DNA from 2 places in the Blautia caccae genome. Region 1 is predicted to be linked to the other one. Evidence: riboswitches for the same ligand, from Rfam matches in the RefSeq annotation. Region 1 holds a riboswitch; the other holds the start of a gene.

The links. Region 1 has a riboswitch for cyclic di-GMP ahead of WMO65_RS16475 (hypothetical protein). Riboswitches for the same ligand answer to the same signal wherever they lie in the genome.
Region 2: another riboswitch for cyclic di-GMP. It lies ahead of WMO65_RS07805 (fibronectin type III domain-containing protein); the one in region 1 lies ahead of WMO65_RS16475 (hypothetical protein).

Annotation. Positions count from the first base shown of each region.
Region 1 is NZ_JBBMFP010000015.1:73,326-82,282, forward strand. It holds gene WMO65_RS16465 (ABC transporter permease) at 1-426, shown strand, start outside; gene WMO65_RS16470 (ABC transporter permease) at 430-1,230, shown strand; cyclic di-GMP riboswitch class I at 1,449-1,539, shown strand; gene WMO65_RS16475 (hypothetical protein) at 1,924-2,508, shown strand; gene WMO65_RS16480 (hypothetical protein) at 2,521-3,810, shown strand; gene WMO65_RS16485 (hypothetical protein) at 3,836-4,315, shown strand; gene WMO65_RS16490 (helix-turn-helix transcriptional regulator) at 4,797-5,684, opposite strand; gene WMO65_RS16495 (galactokinase) at 5,821-7,077, shown strand; gene WMO65_RS16500 (AraC family transcriptional regulator) at 7,200-8,150, opposite strand; gene WMO65_RS16505 (alpha-glucosidase/alpha-galactosidase) at 8,420-8,957, shown strand, end outside.
Region 2 is NZ_JBBMFP010000005.1:241,446-250,402, reverse strand. It holds gene WMO65_RS07805 (fibronectin type III domain-containing protein) at 1-5,423, opposite strand, end outside; cyclic di-GMP riboswitch class I at 5,530-5,607, opposite strand; gene mobB (molybdopterin-guanine dinucleotide biosynthesis protein B) at 5,698-6,828, opposite strand; gene WMO65_RS07795 (hypothetical protein) at 6,832-7,143, opposite strand; gene WMO65_RS07790 (NTP transferase domain-containing protein) at 7,140-8,414, opposite strand; gene WMO65_RS07785 (molybdopterin molybdotransferase MoeA) at 8,418-8,957, opposite strand, start outside.

The DNA.
Region 1 (8,957 bases):
GTCGGGTGTCTGTATCTGTCGGTGAACGGTGCGGCGGGAATCCGTTTGGAGAGGGTACTGCTGTTTTTGGTGTCCCTGTTTTTGGGAATGGGGATAAAGTTTGGGATACAGTATTTGTTTTCCCTGCTGTGTTTTTATACGGATAATTCTTATGGGGTGACTAAGGCCAGGGAGGTGCTGACCAACTTTTTTTCCGGGGCGATCCTGCCGCTTGTGATGTTTCCCGGGGGGCTTAGAAGGGTTGTGGAGGTGCTGCCTTTTCAGGGAATCGTATTTACGCCATGCAGCATTTTTATAGGGACTTTTTCCATGGAGGAGAGTCTTCGGGGGATTGCGGTGCAGGCTGTTTGGATTGGGATTTTGTGGGTGTGCGGGGCACTTTTTTGGAAGAAAGCATCAGGGGTCATTTCCCTGTATGGAGGGTGAGAGATGAGGAGATGGAGGCATTATCTGAGGATGTATGGGCAGATTCAGATGCAGAATATGAAGTCCCTGGCTGAGTACAGGACGGATTTCCTGATGATGGTATTTTTTACCGGGTTTTCTCAGGTTTGTAATCTGGGGGTGCTTGGGATCATTTACAGTAATATCCCTGAGGTGGGGGGCTGGAAGCTGTGGGAGATACTGCTTTTGTACAGTTTTCTGTTGTTCTCGGAGGGGTGTATTAACTTCTTTTTTCAGGGAACCTGGAAGATTGCGGAGATGATCAATATGGCGGATCTGGACCGGTTTCTGGTGCGGCCGCTTCCCGTGGGGCTGCAGCTTCTCACGGCCAGGATTGATTTTGACGGGCTGAATAAGATGGGGATTGCGGCGGCTGTGTTTGCTCTGGGGGCAAGTCACTGTAATATCAGGTGGAGTTTGTGGAAAATTGTCTGTCTGGCGGTATTTCTTGTGGAATGTTGTGTGATTCGTGTGTGTATGATCTGGATTGCAAGCTGTGCCTCATTTTGGATGGAGGGAGGGAAGAACAGTTTGAATTTCTTTGCTATTTCCATTGGGGAGATGGCGAAATATCCGCTGATCATTTATCCGCCTGTACTGCAGGGGATATTTGCGTATTTGATTCCGTATGCGTTTGTCAGTTACTATCCGGTGGGGTATCTGCTGGGAAAGAGCGGGATGCGTGCCGGGGTGATGGTTATGCCGGCAGTGTGTGCGGTGATGGCGGGGGTGGCTGTTATTGTGCTTAAGAGGGGGCTTGGGAGGTATGAGAGTAGTGGGAATTGAGATGGGACAGGATTGTTTCGGGGAATGCGGATGAATTTAAAAATATTAAAATAATGCAGGGTATAACATTGCGAATATATTGTGAAGAAATATTTTTGTCATACTGGATGTGCAAAGTCATATTTGCACATTCTTGGCATAAATAGTATAATTTTGGTATTCTGTAAATACATGTTGACATTTAACACGAAATGGAGTATGGTGAGTTTAAGATAAATATTCGATAATAGTAAAGCTGTCGAAAGGCAGTGACACAAAGCTAAAGGGTCTAAGGTCTAACAAGCATGACTATGACAGCCAGTTGCCGTATTATTTTTTGTAAGGTGATTTTTATACCTTGCTTTATTTTGATACGCTTCTGCCTGCAAATTGCTGCAGGCAGTTTTTATTTCGGGGAAAAGTGTATCCCGAGGTAAAAAACCGGTAGATACTTGTCACAGGATAAGTATGTTCTTTTTGTACGAAAAAATGAAAGAACGCCCCTGCCGGAGGCAGCAGAATCCTTTAGGTTTGTGCAAAGTTCAGGCATAGCGCCGGAGTTTGCCGCACAAACATCCGAAACTGAAAAAAATCAGGAACCGCGCGAGAGTATGCCTAGGCATACTCTCTTTGTTATTATACCTATAATAACAAAAACATCCTGAAGACATAAAATATAATTCCGTGCGGCCAAAAATTTCAGAGGTGAGAGAATTGAGTGAAGAAGAGAAGAAAACAAAGAGCACCGGTGAGATGGTCACTGATAATGCCCTAAAACTTCAGAAAGCGGTACTGAGACAGAAAATCATGATCGGAGCCCTTGTAGGTGTTATAGCAGTGGGCGGTGCCGGTGCAGCGGGGTATAAGCTCGGATGGTTTGGCGGAGACAATGACAAGGCACAGGAGGAGCAGGTATCAGCGGATATTGATCCAAATGCAGGGGACTGGGACGGAACTATCCCGGAGGCCCCGAAAGGCGATCCCAATGCGGAGAATATAGAATTACCGGGATATCCTAAGATATATATTCCTGCAGGACAGACAGATGTGGATGTGGCATTTTCCAACCCGGAAGGGAACCCCTGTTATTTTACATTCCAGCTTGTGCTCAAGGACAGCGGGGAAGTGCTTTATGAATCAAAACAGGTGCCTCCCGGGGAGGCGATTACAACAGCTACATTGAGCAAGGCTTTGGATGCAGGGGAATATGCGGCTGAACTGAGAATCACAACGGCAAGTATTGTGGACTTATCCCCCATGAACGGAGCAAATATGGAGACCGTGCTCGATGTGAGATAAGGGTGGTGTTTCATGGACAGCAGGAATTGGAGAGGGATTGTAATTTCTGTAATCACGTCAGCGGTACTTGTAGTTGGAAATACGGGGATGGCCTTTGCTGACGCGGAGCAATTTAATGAAGACGGGGAAGCAGATCCTGCAGTATCACAGGAGCTTGTCCGGGATGTGGACGGAAATTGGATTTTAGCAGATATAGAAGAACCTCAGGACTTTGATGAAGAAGAGGAAACAGAAGATAGTCTTCAGGAAGAAAATGAGGAAGAAAAGGATGAAGTCAACAGAGTGCATCATCACGATGAATTCTGTGGCTATAGAGAGGCAGTGCCGGAAATACCATGCGACCATGAGTGTGTGGATACGGATGGGGACGGCATTACAAATCATTGTCCGGAATGTGCGTACCGGCCTGCAGTTGAAGCGGTTCCCTGCAAGTATGAGCTGGAAAAGCTGAAAGCAGAAGAAGAGCTGAAAAAGCAGCAGGAGCTGGAGGAACAGCAGGAAAGTAAGGATTTGGAGGAGGAAGACCAGGATTCAGAGCAGCAGGGGGAAGATGACCCCGAAAGTGAAAATCCTGAACAGAAGGATTCCAAACCGGAAGAATCCGGGGAAACAGACGGACAAAATAATAAGAAAGAAGATGAGAACGGAGGAGAAGAAAGCGGTGACAGTCAGAAAGATACACCGTCCGGAATAACAAATCAGGGCCAGAAGGATAATATTTCCCATATGGATGAAGAGGCCCATGAGGTGACCTCACCTCAAACGGAAGGACAGGAGGATATTTCTGAGGAAACAGACGCAGAAGATGAAGAGACAGCGGATACCGGTGAAAAGGATGAAGGAGAATCCATAGATGGAATGGAAGATATGGAGAATACCCCGGAAGACCTGGATGCTGAAAAAGAACCGCTGCCGTCAAATGAACCTGTATATGAAGTCGAAATTCCTTCACAGGTAAAACTGACAGATGACACGGACAGCTTTACGATTCAGACTAAGAAATTGATACCGGAAGAGGATGGCGAGCTTGTAGTCACAGTGGAAGGAACTGAGAGCAGAGACAGGAAGAACTTCGCATTGTACTGCGGAGAAAACAGTTGGGAATACCGGCTGGAGATAGCCGGAAACTTGATTACACCGGAAGAGAATCACGCGATTCTGGATGGATGGAGTGAGGCACAGGATGTGAATATTCTGCCGGAAAATAATATTGATTTGTGTGCGGGGGAATATTCGGGAGTGCTGGTGTTCCATGTGGTGTATGAGAGTAGAGTCGAGAATTTTGAAATGGAAATTAATTAAAATTATAATTTAGGAGGATTTGGTTATGAAGAAAAAAGGGTTAGTAGCTATGGGATTGGCAGGGGTTATGACGATTGGGATGTGTGTGCCGGTGTTGGCAGATACAGATGTCACAAGTGATAAAGGAACAGGTGATGCAAAAATAACCTACACTGAGCCAGAAGTATACAGTGTTACAATACCTGCTACGATAACAATGGCATCAGCAGATACAAAACAGGATATCTCAATATTAGTTGCCCAAGATACACTTAAATTAGCAAGTGGTAAAAAGCTAAGAATAACTTCTAGTGTAGATACGGATCTAAATTTAGTAATGACTGAAAAAGACAATACTACAACAATTAATGCAGAAGTTACAAAACCTAATACAGACTCAAATTATTTTGACAAAGATCATAAAAATCCAGTTAAGTATGAGATTCAGAAGCCATCTACTGTTGATTATGCAGGCGAGTATACAGGGACGATTACCTTTACAGTAAGTGAGGATACTGGAGTGTAAAATAGTTTAGTGAGAACTATAAAATGATTTAAATTAAAAAAATAGCTCCTTTTTGATAAGAATCGGGAAATGAAAATTCTTATCAAAAAGGAGTATTTTTATCTTAAAAACAAAGGAATAAATCTGGAAGAACATATCTGAAAAAGACATCTACATCGTTGTGGACAACTATTCTCTCCTGAAAGGTAATTCCCTAGATATCCTTCAGGAGATTATGGAAGCGGTATTGGAACAGTTCTTGAGTGTAAAAATATCATAAATAAAAATCTTTCGATAGTCAAAGATTGTTATCCAGAGCATTTGTTATGAGGTAGTAGTGTCTTTCCGGATTCGATATCTTTGGCTTCATTTTTTTATAACATTTTAATTGTTTTTTGATTTAGTTATTTTCCGGTATTGACGGTTCAATCCTTCTATAATATATCGTGTACATGATACAACTGTCGTACTACATTTTACAGAAAACTCAGAGCATTTGGTATTATATAGTATCCTTCCGGAATTTCCGCGGCGAAACCCCGGTACATTTCCGAAACACCCGAGAATAATACCCCGCGTCCGTAAACCCCGCGCTAAACGCCGCATCCGTGATACTATACTCCTCATCCCGCAGATAAGGGATGCTCTGTTCCACCCGATAGCGCAGCAGATAATCAAACAAAGACTCATTCATATGTTTCTTAAAAAAACGACAGCACTCACTCTTACAGATATGCACGGAATCTGCAATATCTGTAAGGGTGATTTTCTTATCATAATTCTCATGAATAAACCCCAATATAGTCTTAAGCCTTGCCAGCTCCTTAGGATTCAGCGATTCCGCCTCCTGATTAAAAGCCCCCTGATGGCGCAGCAAAACCAGCCAAATCTCCGACAACAGCATCTGCACCTCCATCTCATAAAAATCCGGCCTCTCCAAATCCAGCTCTATGACCTTCTTCATTTTCTCCCTGATATCCCCATGCCACTCCTCACTCCCGTCAAACCAAAGCGCCGAGAACTCATGTCCATTTACCACCAGGTCCACGTATTTTGTCTGTATCAGACTCTTCTCGAACCCATACACAATCTTGGGGTCAAAGGTAATACTCCAGTAATGGCAGTCCTTCCCCTCAACCATATGCCCGCTGTGCAGTGTATTGGCATTGCCGAACATCACGTCCCCCTCCTGCAGATGAAAATCCGCTCCGTTCACCTGGTAGATCATCTCCCCGTCCTCCACCAGTGTCATCTCAATCTCCGAATGCCAATGCCAGGAAAATGTTCCGAATTCATAGTCCGTAATACACTCTTTACTCACCAGTACAGGAAATGTAAAGTCCCCATGCGCCTTAATTTCCCTCTGATTCCTGTTTGTCTGTATCTGCATCCTTTTTCCTCCCCGGTAAAACGCCAAAATCTCAATATCATCCATATATTCTTCAAGATATTCCTAGAAATTCACCCAATATCTACATTATAATACAAGTAAAGTATGAGTCAAGAAAAACGGGAGGTATTTTACAATGTTTGAAAATGAAAAAGCAGTTGCAACTCTGAAAACAGTTTACGGTGAAGAGAAATTGCAGATGGAGCAGGAGCGCTACAATCATCTGTACCGGGAATTTGTGAAAGCATTTGGCGAAGGTGAAGCTGACTTCTTCACATCACCAGGAAGAACAGAGATCCTGGGCAACCATACGGACCACAACCATGGTAAGGTGCTGACCGGAAGTATTGCTATGGATACGATTGCTGCGGCAAGGAAGAACGGCACCTCACTGGTTCACGTGATCAGCGAGAATTATAACCAGAGCATTACTGTTGATTTAGACAATATGGACACAACCTGCAAATGCCAGGGAACACTTTCCCTGCTAATCGGTATGTTTGAGGGATTTGTGAAAAAGGGATATAAAGTGGAAGGCTTTGACGCATATGTGTCCACAGATGTTATCGGCGCAGCAGGGGTAAGCTCATCCGCATCATTTGAAATGCTTATCTGTGCTATCGTTGATTATTTCAGCAATGACGGAAAAATAGATTATGTTGAATACGCTAAGATCGGCCAGTACGCAGAGCATGAATATTGGGAAAAACAGTCCGGTCTGCTGGATCAGATGGCGTGTGCAGTGGGCGGTGTGATCACCATTGATTTCAAAGAGGAAATGCCGAAAGTAGAGAAGCTGGATTTCGGATATGACCAGCTTGGATATGACCTGATCATTGTAAATACAGGAAAAGGCCATGCGGATTTAAGTGCAGAGTATTCTTCTGTCCCCATCGAAATGAAAAAAGCAGCACAGGTTATGGGCAAAGAAGTGCTCGCCGATGTGGATGAAAAAGAGTTTATGCAGAATCTGAACAAAGTCAGAAAAGAAGCCGGAGACAGAGCTGTTATGCGCGCACTGCATTTCTTCGCGGAGCAGAACCGTGTGGATGCTGCAGTGAAAGCAATCAAAGAAGAGGATTACGATACCTTTTTACAGTGTATCACCAAATCCGGTAATTCTTCCTGGAAATGGCTGCAGAACTGTTTTGCAACTAAGGATGAGACAGAACAGGCGGTTCCGGTAGCCCTGGCTCTGACAGAAATGTTCATCGAAGAGGCCGGAAGAGGTTACTGCAGAGTACATGGCGGCGGATTTGCCGGTGTGATCGCAGCAGTGCTTCCTAAAGATATGACAGCAGATTATGTAGAATACATGACACCATACATGGGTAAAGAAAATATTTATGTAATGCAGATTCGCCAGACAGGCGCAGTACATATGGATTTCTAAAATTTCTGAAGGCAGAATCATAAATAAGCCAGGGGAGTGAAGATAACGTAACAGCTCAGCAAAATTCAGACAGCTGAGCTGTTGCCGAATAACCATAACGGTTACTTCACTCCCCTGTTTTTTTATTCCAGCGGTTCCGTATCCCAGGTCCCATCCTCCCGAATCGTATACTGTCCATGTCCGGTAGAAGTATCTATCTTCTTTTCATGAAGCTGACGGTAAGCCCTGGGGCTTGTTCCATAATATTTTTCAAAAGTGCTGCCAAAATGCTGGCGGCTGTTGTATCCTGCATGGAACGCAATATCTGTCACGGACAGAGAACTGTTTGTCAGCAGAAAAGCAGCCTGTTCCAATCTTTTTCGGTTGACATAATCTGTAATCGTGCAGTGCATATGTCTGGAAAACAGGGATTGGAGATAAGATTTGTTAATTCCGGCGTAAGCAGCCAGTTCCGGAATCCGTATATCTTCTGTCAGATGCGCAGAGATATACAGTAAGGCTTTTTTCAGGTATACGGCACCTGTTGCCTTGTTATTTTCCAGAAGACACTGGGACAGCTCCAGCATGGTGCGGAAAAACAGCAGCCGGATAAGGTAATCCGTGTCCGGGGCAGTGAATTTGCGGGACATATGTACATCTTTGGAATACGGAATCTTCTGCTCTAACTGAGAAATCAGGTCTTTCAGGGAATACCCCAGATTTCCTGTGTCATTGGAAATCCAGATAGCCTTTTTGGAACGGCAGAAACGGTCAAAAGACGCACTTTCCCTCCTTGGTTCTAAGATGTCCAGTGTAGTCTTCTCCTCCTGGCAGCGAAACTCCAGATTCAGCAGGGAGCAGGGAGAACCCTTGGGAATCCATAAACGGTGAGGCACTTCAGCGTCCAGAAATATAAACTGTCTTTCTTCCAGACAGTGCGCTTCATGGTTTACATAAATATGACAATTTCCTTTTGTGACATACATGATTTCACAACTGGCATGGGCATGAGCGTGCATATCATATTCTGTCAGGGAAAGGGCGTAAAAAGCAGTTATGGAAATGAAATGATGTGTGGGATTAAAAATGCTCATGGCAGTTCTCCTTTCAGCGATCGCGCGGTCATCCGTATTCAGAATATCTATGAGGATGATAAGGTGACATGGTTTCCGGCGCTTATGCATTTTGGGTAGGATCATTTCGGTTACTTTTATTGTGAGAGCTGGCCCGTCGGTTGTCAAGAAAAATATATACGGCAATATCTTGCATTTTCAAATTTGCACAACAATACTTTCCACATCAATAAAAACCACCGTTTATAATAAACATCATAAAAACCAAAAGAAAAACGGGAGGTTATGTTATGAGTTTTAAAATAGCATTTATCGGAGCGGGAAGCCTTGTATTTGCAAGGACATTATTCACAGATATCATGTCAGTGCCGGAGCTTCGCGATGTGGAGATCGCATTTACAGATATCAATGGGGAGAACCTGGAGAGAACAAGAGCATTATGCCAGAGAGACCTGGATGCCAATGGAATCCCTGTGAAGATTCAGGCAACCACAGACAGAAGAGAGGCATTCAGAAATGCCCGCTACATCATTAACTGTGTACGTGTCGGCGGTCTGGAGGGCTTTGAGACAGATATTGAGATTCCGCTGAAATACGGTGTTGACCAGTGTGTAGGTGATACACTCTGCACAGGCGGAATCATGTACGGACAGAGAGTGATTGCTGCCATGCTGGATTTCTGTAAGGATATCCGTGAGGTGGCTGAGGAGGGAGCAATCATGCTCAACTACTCAAACCCCAATGCAATGGCTACCTGGGCCTGCAATAAATACGGCGGCGTGAAGACCATCGGCCTTTGCCACGGTGAGATACACGGCGAACTGCAGA
Region 2 (8,957 bases), on a different contig from region 1:
TCCGCTCTGACACTTGTCACACCGGATGGAATCTGATCCGGTTCCATATAGTAGATCCAGGTACCGGAGGAGACCTCACCTAATTCCCCTTCTGCCGGAACCTCTGCAAAGATCAACTGGGAACCATCCAGGATATTTCCATTCTGATCATACAGTTTTACCACATTATAGGAAGGATTTCCTTTATATTCCCCTGTAAAGATCAGGGAACCTGCCGGTATTCTGCCGCCCTCAGCATCATAGCTGTAATCTTCATCCAGGATGCCGATTCCCTTATCCAGCAGCTCTACATTGTCTCCCGTAGGTCCTAAAATATCTATCTCTGACAGGGAGACCGCACTCTGGCCCTTGATTTTCAGCTTCAGATAAGCCGCGTCGTAGGTATACAGCCAGGAATCCCCCTCTTTGTTAAAATAGGAAACAGCCGTATCCCGTGAATAGGACAGTGTTCCTGTTTTTACAGGGGTCCACTGGTTTCCGTCCTGGCTTACATAGGCTTCAAATTTCCTGACTGCTGTTTTATCGTCAGCGGCTGTCACCTTAAAGGCAGCGGCCTGAAGGGTTCTGCCGAAGCTGATGACGATCTCCGGGTTTTTTGCCTCTCCGGTATATACATCTGCATAGTCATTGTTACAAATACTGCTGATTCCGGAAATGGTGATTCCTTCCGGATCTTCCTCATTTCCTTCCTCCTGACGGTCGCTTGATGAGGTCATGTTTGTAGTTATCTTCCATCCATCCTTCGCCACACTTCCGTCATTGGAAATCTTCACAGAGTCTATGGCAGCCCTCTCTGTCTGCTGCAGCAGCTTGTCATATCCCACTGCCTCATAAGTAAACACTCTGTTGTTCATGGACGCAATGGTATCCGTAAATGTCACGGTACCGTCTTTCGCCTCCACAAACCCGATGACCTGGCCGTTTCTGTATATTTCATATCCCAGCATGGAGTTCTGGTCAGCCGCATTATTGGAAAGCGTGATCGTAACCTGGTTGGAATTCGGAACATATGAAAGATCCGCACTTACTGCAGTCTGTGCTGCCGTGCTTTCTCCGCCCTCAATACGGTATGCTCTTGCCTCATCTGAAATATAGCTGATCCTTCTTGTCTCCTCCTCAAACTGTGATGCGTACGCCATAGTATCTGAATCCGGCGTCATACCCCACTGCTCAAAGAATGCAAGCAGGTTCTTTTCCGCTGCCGCACAGGAAAGACGCATCAGAGTGTTGTCCACATCTTTTGGAATTGTGAGAGCGACACCTCCGGGCGCCGGCGCAATGGCCGTATTTCTGGCGTATGCATCCACTCTTGCAAAGAACAGATTATTAAACTGCTCCTCATAGTTATCATAAGTCCTGAAATTATATCCCTCATCATAGGCCAGATGGAGCTGCCAATACATGGCAAGGCTTGTAAATACGCTCTCTGCGCGGCCCTTTGTCCCTGAAGTGACCTTTTTATATACATCTGCATATTGATAACGGACAGAATCATTCGTCTCCTTGGCCTGTGCCAGAATGGAGTAATAGTTGTTGGTTATTTCCGCAATGGCATAGGATGGCTGATTGATGATATGGCCAATCTCATGGGCGATTCCCCAGCCAAATAGCTGTCCGCTCACATATCTGCCGTTGTCACTCTGTACCGGTACACTGTTTGCCAGTCCTGCTGCGCTGCCCCACTCGATACCGATATGGAGCCCGCCGGCATACATAAATGCCCCTGAAAACATTCTCATGTAACGGATATTCAGACGGCTGGATGGCAGATTGTTCTTGCCGCCGTACCGGGCTGCCAGTGTCTTGTCACCATTATAATCGCCAAGTCCTTTGTGCTGGTAAAACAGTGTCACCATCTGTTCCATGGCCTGACAGGATTCGTATAATACTTCTGTCTGGTTGTCCAGGCTGTTTTCTTTTCCCTGGTTTTTCAGCTTGTTGTTGATACCGTTTAAGATCTGTTCCGCGGATACGGAATACATCATCTGATGCAGTACAATGTCCGTTGCTCCCAAAATGCAGTTCTTTTTGTCATAGCTGTAGTCACAGCCGCTTTCCTTATTCCCCTCATGAAACTTTTTGTGAAGATCCGAAATTTCCGGAACATATGCATTTAATTTCTCCACATACGCCCTGACCGCTTCTTTTGCTTCCGCCTCATCTGCCGCGTTTGAAATGTCAAGCTTTGGTATCTCCTGCCCTCCGCTTACACGCACGCTCATATTCAACGCGTCATTATTTCCTGTAAATTCCACATACAAACTGCCCCCGTGTTCTGCACTCAGACTTCCAATCTGGGGAATGGTAACTTCATTTTTTCCGTTTTTCAGATTCTGGACCACAACCTTGCTCCAGTTTCCTGATTCCGCGTGATACTGTGTGGCGATGAGATTCAGGTTCGTGTTGGCCCCCAGTTCCGCGTCATCTCTGCCCACATACACAACCAGTTCTTCTCCGGCGTGAGCACTGATGCCGAGAGGCTGCCACGCGTTCAGGCCGCCGGAAAAGCCCAGGGCGCCGTCCTTTTTCTTTGTCACGGCTGTGTCCACTTTCATTACTCTGCGGGCATTTTTATCGTTGAGAAGTTCTTTCGCGTAGGCCAGATCCGACAGCAGCCGATCCCGCTTCGGATGATAATCACCTGTCGCCTCATCCGGAGTATCTGCCCTTTTCTCCAGCTCTTCGATGGTCTTTAAGGTCACATCCTCCCGCAGCTCCAAATGCATGGTATCCGCAAACAGTCCGTCGACCTCTTTTTCCAGACTGTCATAATAATAAAACTTCATCTCTGCTATGGAGATTCTTCCGTCTGCAGGTGCCCAAGCCATGGCAAAGTTTATCTGTATCCGATTTGTCTTAAATGGCTGGGAATACTGAAATTCATAATATACTTTGCCGTTCACACTCTTCTTCTGTGTAAAATGGCCGTCTATCATTTTCTCATTGCCGTCTTCATCCCAATATTTTGTCTTGGCATATCCATATGTATACTGCTGCTTCTCATCCGGTACTACCACCAGCCTGTCCATCTCATAGCTCTGATCAAAGGTAATGACAGGAGAAGGCTTTCCGGCATTGTATCCGCCTGCATCCCAGGATGCCAGACTCCAGGAGGTGGTATAATCATTGTCTGCCACTGCTGCATCTGTCTCCGGTTTTGAGGAGGGATATTCAATGGATTTAATATGCGCGGTCAGTCCTCCGCCCTCCTTTGGCGTATTGATCAGCCTGTAATTGGAAGTGACTGCCGGATTGATATCCGTTGTCTCTCCTGCGTATATTTTTGACTTGCCGCTGGTTCCCATTTCATTTGTTCCCGTAAGGCATATCTCATAGGTTGTGCCGTCTTTTAAGTCTGTAAGCTGATATTTGTTCTGTTTGATATTCTCTTTCTTTTCAAATTCTTCTGTGCCCTGCTCCCTGTAGTAGAGGGTGTAGAAATCTGTGTCCTCCATCATCTTCCAGGTGATGTCCAGTTTTCTGTATCCTCCGGAAATGTTCACATTCTCCGGAGCGTCAGGCGCCTTTGAGGGCTTGGGTACCACGGTCACCGGCTCTGAATAGGCACTGCTCCAGTCGCCGTTCACTGAACGTACCAGAACTGTGTACTCCTCATTGTTTTTCATCTTCTCTGTGCCAAAGCTTGTGATAAGGATACTGTTCTCAGCGGTTGGATATACTTTGCTCTTCCCGTCCTTTTTCACCATAACTTCATAGCCGGCTACATTTGTCTGCGCGTTCCAGGTCACTGTGAATTTCTTATCGCCCGGCTCTGTACTTACATTGTCGGGAATATTCATCACGGGGGCAGGAATCCTGTCCTCCATTCCGTTTAAAAATTCCACCCTGGAGATATCTGCCAGACTGCTTCCTCCGGCATCTGTCACCTTGATGACTACCTTCTTGATCGCAACCTGTTTTCCCAGATTGATGATTATGGTACCGTCCGGTTCCATGACCGCCTGTGCCGCTGTGAGGGCAAACATGGACACTCCGCTTATGGGAACCTCCATGGTCTGCCGCTGCCCGTTTTCATCATCGTATTCCACGGTCACGGACCCTGCCCGGATGATATTGGCGGAATCTCTCGGCGGTGTCAGAACCAGCGCGCCTGCTGTTATATCGGAACGTTTTTCCAGATCAAGCTGCAGTTCCACCGGATTTTCCTCTGATATCTCCCCGCCGTCTGCAGGCTCCAGGGAAACGCTTCCCCCGTCGCCCAAAATACTCTCAATACTGCCATCCGACACCCGGGTGGACGCTCCCACATCTGCTGTGATTTCATCCATCAGATAACTTCTTGACACATAAGCTTCCGTTTTCTCAAATCCGTAGCTGTATGAAAGCCACTGCAGATCCACAAGGTCAACACTCTGATCCTGATTCAGATCATAGATACTGTCCGTACTTTCCTGATGAACTGCCAAGACCAATCCCGATTTGTCCTGCTCATCAATCACGCCGTCCCTGTTCACGTCACCGTATCCCATAACACCGGGATGTTTTTCCATATCAGAAAAATCCATTCCTGTATAGACATCCAGAAACTGCATCTTCTGCTCCATGGCCTGTATCTCCACATCCTGGTCATACGAGGCAAAGCTGTCTCCGCTTATACTGAGATGGTACTGCCCGGGTTCCAAATCTGTAAAAGATGCCTCCGCCTTTTTAGAAACGCCCTCACCCTCCTGCATGGAAAAGGATGCTGTAAGCTGCCGGCCGCCACCTGTTAAAACTGCCTGCAGTCCTCTGTTCAGCGCTTCCGGGGCACTGTATGGGAGTGTGTAAAGCAGGCTTAGATGCAGCCGGCCTTTCTGTACCACCGCTCCGGTCTCAGAGAGCAGTGCTCCTTCTCCTTTCTGCGCATCCGGATCACCTGCCATCTGTTCTCCTGCAGCCCCTTCTTTTCCGGACGCTTCCGTCTGTTCCTCTGCGGTCCCTGCTTTTCCGGACTCTTCCGTCTGTTTCTCTGCGGTCCCTGCTTTTCCGGACTCTCCCGTCTGTTCCTCTGCGGTCTCTTTTTTCCCGGATTCTCCTGCCAGTATCCCTGTAGTATCCTCTTTCCCGGATTCTCCCGACAGTATTCCTGTAGTACCTTCTTTTCCGGATTCTCCCATCTGTTCCTCTGCAGCCTCTGCGTTCTTTGGCGCTCCCGCCTGTTCACCCTGCATTTTCATCTGGCCCTCAGGCACTTCTGCAGGTTGCTGCAGGCTCCTGTTCCTCAGCGTTTCCGCCTGCCATCCGGGCGTCTCGCTCTGCTTCCCGGCATCCATCTTCTGGCTGCTGTCCACATCCACGGATGCTGCCTGCGCACCGGATTTAAAAGACTCCACATCCTGCCCCTGAATAGCGGCAGATGCAGTAGTCCCCGGTGTCTGCAGGAGCATACCGGATACAAGAAGCCAGGCGCATAACTTTTTCATTTTCAATTTTTATTCTCCTTCCCCTTTCAGGGCCAAAAAAAACGATACCCAGGGATATCGTTTTTCTTAAAGACAACAGACGGACAGAATATCCCTGTCCATCACTGTCTGCAGCCCGGCTATCCCTCCCTTGGGACCCGTGGCTTTGCGTCACTGCCTTACGACAGTTTTGCCCCTTTATTTTTTTTATATTTCCGTTTTCTGACTCTGTTCATGTATTAAACAGGATCACTATATTAAGAATATCAATTTTGACAATTTTAGTCAAGTCTTTTCATTCCATATTTTTGATTTTTTTACAGATTTCTTCCAGAAGACCGTCTCTGTTCTTTTCTGTAACTTCAATCACTTCCACGTCGGGGCGTTCTGCCACTGCCTGTGTAAACGCACCTGTATTCTTCTGCAGGACACCGATGACAAGACTCTGGGTATCCAGACAGGAGAACAATGCTTCCTGAAAGGCGGGGGCATCTGCCTCAGCCTTTCCGAGTTCATCTATCACGGCTGTTTTTTCAGGCATTTCCTTCACCTTTTTCATCACGGCTGCGCCCAGTGTCTCAAAGGTTTCCGGTATGGATATCTTCTTTCCCTTACCGGCCCGTATTAGGATCGGACTGTCATTTTCGTATTCTCCCACAGGTACCAGGCTGTGCAGGTAAAATCCCTTCTGGACACCGCCGATCTCATAGGGCAGTGTTCTGTAACCCACCGGCTCTGTTCCCAGTTCTTCCACAATACGGTTTAAAAGTGTGCTCTTGCCAGCCCCTTTTTCCCCTGTCAGGAAGATATGTTTTCTATGTGCTTCTGAGGGATGGGCCGTGAGTTTTTTCTTTCCGGCCAGCTTTTTCTCTGCCTTATGGCAGCCACACTGGCAAAAAGCCGCTGCCTTTTGGAGCATGGGACGCTTTTTTAAAGGAAATTCCGCATCCGGAAGTGTTTCCAGCAGATCTGCCAGAGCGGATATCTCTTCCACAGAGTGATAGACTCTGAACTCCCCATAGGTTTTTTTATCCCCGGCAAGTCTCCCTGCTATGGCAATCGTCTCCTCTGTCAAACGTTCCGAAACCTCCGCATCCTTATGTGCACAGATGATTCTGGGCACACAAAGTTCATACTCTCCTTCCAGTATGAGGTAATCCACAGGCAGTTTCTCATAGAAATCCCCGCTTACGTCCGCCGGAAGTAAAATATCGGTCTCTTTTTTCCCTTTTACACAGACAAGATCAGCGCCCGCCTCCCTGTGTCTCCACGTATTACTGTCAGAAGTGTCCAGGGTAAATTCGGGACAGAACACACTCTTTACGGTTCCCACCCGGTATCCCCGTTTTTTCAGTTCTTTGATGAGTCCGGTAACCGTTGTGGTCTTGCCGGACTTTCTCACACCTACGATCGTACAGATTTTCAACTGTCACCCTCCCTGCTCACTCTCTATTTCTGTTATATGTTTACACCAGCGCCTTCGGTGTGTATCCTTTGGAATCACGAGACGGTATGTCTCTCCATCCTGCGCAAGGTATACATCCCCCGCGAGGATTTCTTCACCGGAAACAAGCGTATCCCTGCCGTCCCAGCTCACAAACTCCACGAGGCTGTCCGCAGTCACACTGCCCAGTACCTCACTCACCGAAAAAGCCTGATAGGAATATTCAGCTCCGTCAGCACACTTCCCCTTGAGTTTCACAGGGGTCATGCCTTCAAACAAACCATCTTCTATCTTCATATATGCTCACCCCAGACTGCCAGCATATCCTCTATGTTATAGGAGTACACGCCATTGGAACACGGATTCTCCCCATGGTTCCCTCCGTCACCGGTCTCATGCACGCCATGATCGCTGATCAACAGGATCTCTCCCTTAAAAATCCCGGAGAGCGCTTCTATATATCCGTCTGTCTCTTTTAATTTTTCCATACACGCAGAGCTAAAGGGGCCGTCTGCATGGGCCGCATCATCAATCTCATGAAAATGGGCAAAAATAAATTCTTTTTCCTCCGAAGCCGCTTTGCACGCATCCCGGTAAATCCAATAATCGCAGCCTTTTCCCTTTGCCGCAGCATGAAGCCTGGGCAGAAGTTCTGTCTTCAAAATCCTGGTATCCCCCTCTAAAAATGCTGTATTTTCCCCACTCCTGCCGGCAAACAGGGTGGGGACCAGAACTTCCCTGTCCTTTCTGGAGTGTATCCCGTGCACATACGGCAGTTCCCCTGTTATCATGGTAGCCATAGCCGGATTCGTCACCGGCGGCTCCACAGTCCTCACAGGGAGCACGGAAAAATTGCGGCTGATAAAAGGCACACTGCCATTGTCCGCCGCATTTTTGTACATACGGTAACCCAATCCGTCCAGGTAACAGACCATTACCTTTCCGTGTGTCAGTTTTTCCCTGACACGGGGCGCAAATTCCTGCAGCTTTCTGCCGTAATGAAAACAGAGCTGTTCATATTCTTCAGGCGTATTTACATTTGCAATGACCGCCTCTCCGAATCCCAGCTCCTCCAAATCCAGATACCGTGTATTGACCCGCTGAAACAAAAGTCCGGGCTTGTGCTCCCGGTTTCTGCGCATATGCTCCACAACAGGCAGAATCCTTTTTGCATACACACTGCACAGCGGCTGAGGCCTGCCCTCTCTTCTGAGCACCAGGCAGTCCTCCTCACCGGTAATGTTTGACACCAGAGCCTTTAAAAATTCCCGGCTTATCATGGGCATGTCTGTGGCAAGCATCACCGCATACGGTGCATCCATCTGCTTTAATACCTGATAAATGCCCTCCAGCGGTCCGTATTCTTTTTCCTCATCCTCCACCAGTGTACAGGACAGATCCCGGTATTTTTCCCTGTCATCCACTGAGACATAGATTTCAGGGAAATCCCGGCAGGCATCTATAAGCGTATGCAGAAAGGTGTCACCGTTCCATGTAAGGGAAGCCTTGTTTTTTCCCATTCTGCTGCTCTTTCCTCCTGCCAGAATCCCTGCTGCTGTCTTCACCATATCCTAATCCTCCCCCAGATAAAGGGCATCAATGGTGCTGCCCGGCAAAAGTGCGTCCGAGCCTTTTGGAATCATGCCGATGAGATTACAGCCGCCCCAGGGGCTGACCATACCGTTTGCCTGATTCTTCCTGGTGTTTAAGCACACTCTTCCCTGATGGAATTCCAGAATACCGGGGATGATCCTTCCTCCCGGGCTTTTCTTTGGAAATCCCTCCGGCAGACATACCGGAATACTGGGCACTTTGTATTCTTTTTTACCGCACATTTTACGGAATGCGGGAAGCCCCAGCAAAAATAAAGCTGCCGCCGCTGCAGAAGGATTGCCGGAAAGGCCCAATAAAAGCCTGCCGTCCTTTACCGCTGCCAGAGTTGCCATTCCCGGCTTCATTCTCACCTGCCAGAAGAGCACCTCTGCTCCGATTCCCTCCATAGAGGAAAGGGCCAGGTCATAATCCCCCACAGATGCGCCTCCGGTTGTTATGACACAGTCCGCATCGGCCAGACACGCGGTGAGCGCATCCTTGATGGCGTCCTCGTCATC